DNA from 2 places in the Streptomyces sp. NBC_00464 genome. Region 2 is predicted to be linked to the other one. Evidence: riboswitches for the same ligand, from Rfam matches in the RefSeq annotation. Region 2 holds a riboswitch; the other holds the start of a gene.

Region 1 (2,906 bases), 4.8 Mb from region 2:
CTCGAACTGGAGGATGTTGCGGATGGTCGCGCCGCGGAAGGCGTAGATCGACTGGTCCGCGTCACCCACGACGCACAGCTCGGCGGGGGCGTCCTCCGGACCGGCCGGGCCGACCAGCTCCCGTACGAGCGTGTACTGGGCGTGGTTGGTGTCCTGGTACTCGTCGACGAGGACGTGGCGGAAGCGGCGGCGGTAGTGCTCGGCGACATCGGGGAACGCCTGGAGCAGGTGCACCGTCGTCATGATGATGTCGTCGAAGTCCAGGGCGTTGGCCTCGCGCAGCCGGGACTGGTAGAGCGCGTAGGCCTGGGCGAGGGTCTTCTCGAAGCCGTCGGCGGCCTGTCCGGCGAAGGTCTCCTCGTCGATCAGCTCGTTCTTCAGGTTCGAGACCTTCGCCGTGAACGACTTCGGCGGGAAGCGCTTCGGGTCGAGGTCGAGATCGCGGCAGACCAGGGCCATGAGGCGCTTGGAGTCGGCGGCGTCGTAGATCGAGAACGAGGAGGTGAAGCTGAGCCGCTTCGACTCGCGGCGCAGGATCCGTACGCACGCGCTGTGGAAGGTCATGACCCACATGGCGTTGGCCCGCGGTCCGACGAGCTGCTCGACGCGCTCCTTCATCTCGCCGGCGGCCTTGTTGGTGAAGGTGATCGCCAGGATCTGGCCCGGGTGCACCCCGCGCTCGGCCAGCAGATGGGCGATGCGGTGGGTCAGCACGCGGGTCTTGCCCGAACCGGCACCGGCGACGATGAGCAGCGGGGACCCGGCGTGCACGACGGCTGCGCGCTGCTCGGTGTTCAGCCCGTCGAGCAGCGCGGCGGCGTCGATGACCGGGCGGTGGGCCCCGTCGCGGTAGTACGCGTCGCGGGGCGGCGGGGGCCCGTCGAACACGCCCGCGAAGAGGTCCTCCGGCACCGCTTCGGGTGCGGAGTCCTCGGGGGGCGGCGGGGGCCCTTCCTCCGTGTGCTGGAGGCCGGCCAGGAAACTGTCGTCAAAGAGGCTGCTCATCGCTGTCCGAGTCTAGGGCGCCGCACTGACACTCCGGGCCCGAGTGATGAAGCACGCACCGGCAGGCGGGCACACAGAGCGAGCAGGGGAACGCGCGGCGTGGGGGAAGCCCGGGTCCACCTGCCCCGCAGCACCCCAATTCGCCGAGGTCACGAAAATGTATCGGGCATATCGAACATCAACCTTCACAGCGGCACCATGAGTTGGCTAGCGTGCTCGTTCGGGCGGCCCGTACCCCCAGAGGCGATCCACGCCGAGCGGGCGTCCACGCCGAATCCGGGCTGCCCGTACGGGAGTCCGGAACCGGGGACCCACACGCAGCACCGGGGTGAATCGGTCCGAATCCCCCACCAGGACCGTAGGGCAGCCTTCCGTTCCGCCCGAACCCGACAGCTAACCCGGTAGGCGGTCCACGGAAGGAGATGCCGGCCTTGGCGTCGCATCGCAAACCGCGCACCCGGGTGCGCACTACCGGCCCGGCCGTCGGGATCACGACGGCCGCACTGGCGTCGGTGACCCTGCTGTCCACGCAGAGCGCACTCGCCGCCCCCGCACCCAAGCCGAGCATCGAGGACGTACAGAAGAAGGTCGACGACCTCTACCGGCAGGCCGGCACCGCGACCCAGCAGTACAACCAGGCGAAGGAGGCGACGACCAAGCAGCGCTCCAAGGTGGACACGCTGCTGGACGACGTCGCCCGGCGCACCGAGAAGCTGAACGAGGCCCGCAGGACGCTCGGCACCTACGCCGCCGACCAGTACCGCGGTGGCGCCCTCGCCCCGACCGCCACCTTCTTCCTGGCCGACGACCCGCAGTCGTTCTTCGACCAGACCCATCTCATGGACCGGATGACCTCGCGCCAGACGCAGGCGGTGTCGGACTTCCGTACGCAGCAGGTGAAGGCGTCCAAGCAGCGGGCCGAGGCCGTGGCGGGCCTGGAGACGCTCACCGAGTCGCAGGCGACGCTGCGCACCAGCAAGCAGAACGTCCAGACGAAGCTGTCCGAGGCCCGCAGCCTGCTGTCGAAGCTGACCGCCGAGGAGAAGGCGCGCCTGGCGGAGCTGGAGCGCAAGAAGGAGGCCGAGGCCAAGCGCAAGGCCGCGGAGCTGGCGAAGAAGCAGGCCGCCGCGAAGGCCGAGGCCGACCGCAAGGCCGACGAGGCCGCGGAGGCCGCCAAGGAGGCCGGCACCGGAAGCGGTACGGACACCGGAAGCGGGACCGGTACGGGCACCGGCACCGGCACCGGCACAGGTTCGGGTTCGGACACCGACGCCTCGACCAAGGCCGAGAAGGTCATGGCGTTCGCCAGGGCGCAGCTCGGCAAGCCCTACGTCTGGGGGGCGACCGGCCCGGCCTCGTACGACTGCTCGGGGCTCACCCAGGCGGCCTGGAAGGCGGCCGGCGTCGACATTCCGCGGACCACCTGGGACCAGGTGAACGTCGGCACCCGGGTCGCCACGGCTGATCTGCAGCCCGGGGACCTGGTCTTCTTCTACGACGACATCAGCCACGTCGGCATCTACAAGGGCGACGGCATGATGATCCACGCGCCGAAGCCGGGGGCGAACGTGCGCGAGGAGTCGATCTTCTACATGCCGATCTACGGGAGCGTGCGGCCGGGCTGACCTCTGCTCGCCCCCGTCGCGAAAACGCCGCTGCCCGGACCCCATGGGGTCCGGGCAGCGGCGTGAGCGAGGGCTCAGGTCCAGAGCGTGGCGATGAAGATGTTGACGATCGTCAGTCCGCCGACCGCGGCGAAGAGGCCCTTGTCGACCTTCTCCTCGTCGCGCTTGACGTAGACGAGCCCGAGGATCACGACCAGGATCAGCAGCTTGATGCCGATCTTGACGTTGTTCACGGGGTGGTCGTCGGCCTGGTCGAGCCCGACCAGCGCGATTCCG
Region 2 (2,906 bases):
CCTGATCGGCGGGACGGACATCTGGGAGACCGGCCGGCGCCGGGCCGCCCACCATGTCGCCCTGCTGCCGCAGTCGCCGCGCGCCCCCGAGGCGGTCACCGTGGCCGGCCTGGTGCGCTACGGCCGCAGCCCGCATCAGGGGCTGCTGCGCCAGTGGTCGCGCGAGGATGAGCGGGCGGTACGCGACGCACTCGACGCCACCGGCACCACCGCACTGGCCGGCGAGCGCATCGACCGGCTGTCCGGCGGCCAGCGCCAGCGCTGCTGGCTCGCCATGGTCCTCGCCCAGCAGACCCCGGTCGTCCTGCTCGACGAACCCACCAGCGCCCTCGACCTCGGCCATGCCGTCGAGGTCCTGGAACTCGTCCGCGAGGTCGCGGCCACCGGCCGCACCGTCGTCATGGTCCAGCACGACCTCGCCGCCGCGGCCCGTTACGCCGATCTGCTCGTCGCGATGAAGGACGGCCGCGTCATCGCCCGGGGTGCTCCCCGCGAGACGGTCGACGAAGCCCTGGTGAAGGAGCTGTACGCGCTCGACGCGGACATACTCGACGCCCCGGGCGACGGCTCACCCGTCGTGGTGGCGCGCAGCCGCACCGGCGTGACCACGAGGCCGACTCTCACTCCGTAATGTCGCATTTGGGCGATTGTTCGGAATAGTTAAGAATGCTCGACGGAGTCACCTTTCTCCGGGTCATAGCTTCTGAATATCGAGCAAATCGCCCCTTTCGGGCGCAGTGGCCAGCGTCACGTTTTCGGCCTCCGACGCAGAATCGGAGGCTCTGGTTCCCTGTCGTGCCAAGAAAGTTGACCCGCCCCGGTGTGACCGGCGTCCCACATTTCCTTTGATTGATCTTGCGAATTAATTGCGATCAAGAATTCCGGGCTTGTTTCGCCTGCCCTTTCTCGCTTACGGTCGCCGTCAATCCGGATGGAACGCCGAATCCTGCCGCCGTCCGGTAACCCGACCACTCACGTACGGCAGGAGCGGGGGACCCAGGTTTGCCGCCGTTCCGGAATCCGGAGCGGCTAGGGGTGAAGTCGCCATGTGCGGCCGGACATCTCCAGTCCGAACCCGACAGCTCACCTCGCAGGCGGCGGAGAGGAAAAGCGCCATGCCCTTCAAGGGTCACCACCGTCGTTCCAAGTCCACGTCCCTGACCCGCGGTTTCATCGCCGTGAGCGCGGGCGGAGTCGTTCTCGCGCTCCCCCTGATCGCTGCCGGTTCGGCTTCCGCCGCACCCGCCCAGGCGGTCGTCGCAGAAAAGGCCGCGGCCCCGACTTCCGTGTCCGGCAAGGAAATTGCCGCACAGAAGACCGAGTCCACCACCTATTCCGTGATCTCCGGTGATTCCCTTTCCAAGATCGCCCGGGGGCATTCCCTCAGCGGCGGCTGGGAGCGGCTGTACCAGGACAACCGAAGTGTGGTGGGCGGCAACCCCGACCTCATTCACCCGGGCCTGAAGCTGACCATCGGCGCCAAGTCCGCGGCCGCTGCCCCCAAGGCGGCGACCAAGAGCGAATTCAAGGCGGAGAACACCTCCGGCAGCGCCTCGCAGCCGTCGGCCGACCGGGCCGAGAGCGCCGACCGCGCCGACCGTTCCCAGCGGACGGCGGCGCCCGTCGCCGTGGAAACCGCCGCGACCACCTCCACGCAGACCGCGACGGCGTACACCGACGACCTCGACGGCTGGATCAAGGAGTCGCTCGCCGTCATGGCCGAGCACGGCATCCCCGGCAGCTACGACAGCATCCACCGCAACATCCTGCGCGAGTCCTCGGGCAACCCGCAGATCGTCAACAACTGGGACTCGAACGCGGCCGCCGGCACCCCGTCCAAGGGTCTCCTCCAGGTCATCCAGCCCACGTTCGACGCGTACCACGTGCCCGGCACCTCGCTGGACATCCTGGACCCGGTCGCCAACATCACGGCCGCGTGCAACTACGCCGCCGCCACGTACGGCTCGATCGACAACGTCTTCGGGGCCTACTGATCCACCGCGGATCCGCCCCCGCGCGGAGCCGTGAACAGGGGTGGAAGGGAGCTGAACAGCTCCCTTCCACCCCTGTTGCGATGCCGTACAACCCTTGTGCCGCGGAGCCGGTCCAACAGGGCGTCAGGAGGGTAACGGGCCCTTCCCGGCGTCCCCCCCCGGACTCGCCCGGTCATCCTTGAACCGAGGAGCCGCTCGTGCGCACCTACCGACCCGCCGCCGTTGCCGCGGCCTCATTTCTCCTGATGGCGGGGGCCGCCGTCGCCGCGCCTTCCGCCTCTGCCGGTACCCCCGGCGGAACGCACGCGGACGACCGCAACACCGACTTCAACGGTGACGGCTACGAGGACGTACTCATCGGCGCGCCAGGCGGGACCATCGGCGGCGAGAAGGGCGCGGGCTACGTGACCGTGCAGTACGGCGGGCCGGGCGGCATCGGCACCAGCCGGGGTGCCGTCCTCAGCCAGAACACCACCGGGGTGCCGGGTTCCGCCGAGGCCGGGGACGGCTTCGGCCGCGCACTGGCCACCGGGGACCTCGACGGGGACGGGTTCGACGACGCGGTCGTGGGCCTCCCCGGCGAGAACATCGAACCGGTGGCCGACGCGGGCGGCGTCGTCGTCCTGTGGGGCTCCGCGCAAGGGCTCTCCGGCGCGGACAGCGACTGGCTGCAGACGGCGGAGCCTGCCTCCGGCGGCAGATTCGGCAGCGCGCTCGCCGCGGCGCACTTCAGCCCCGACATCCCCGGCGACCAGCTGGCCGTCACCGACCGTACCGACTTCACCCTGTTCCAGTACGACCCGGGAACCCGCCGGAACGCCACGTCGAGCATCAGCCACATCCCCGGCACCCCCGGGCGCGAGATCGCACCCCGCGCCCTGACCACCGGCGACTACGACGACAACGGTCTCG

What was found. Region 2 has a riboswitch for cyclic di-AMP ahead of OG912_RS34005 (LysM peptidoglycan-binding domain-containing protein). Riboswitches for the same ligand answer to the same signal wherever they lie in the genome.
Region 1: another riboswitch for cyclic di-AMP. It lies ahead of OG912_RS11840 (C40 family peptidase); the one in region 2 lies ahead of OG912_RS34005 (LysM peptidoglycan-binding domain-containing protein).

The regions. Positions count from the first base shown of each region.
Region 1 is NZ_CP107899.1:2,727,742-2,730,647, forward strand. It holds gene pcrA (DNA helicase PcrA) at 1-1,005, opposite strand, end outside; cyclic di-AMP (ydaO/yuaA leader) riboswitch at 1,264-1,429, shown strand; gene OG912_RS11840 (C40 family peptidase) at 1,428-2,630, shown strand; gene OG912_RS11845 (hypothetical protein) at 2,705-2,906, opposite strand, start outside.
Region 2 is NZ_CP107899.1:7,564,959-7,567,864, forward strand. It holds gene OG912_RS34000 (ABC transporter ATP-binding protein) at 1-631, shown strand, start outside; cyclic di-AMP (ydaO/yuaA leader) riboswitch at 928-1,112, shown strand; gene OG912_RS34005 (LysM peptidoglycan-binding domain-containing protein) at 1,116-1,994, shown strand; gene OG912_RS34010 (FG-GAP repeat protein) at 2,192-2,906, shown strand, end outside.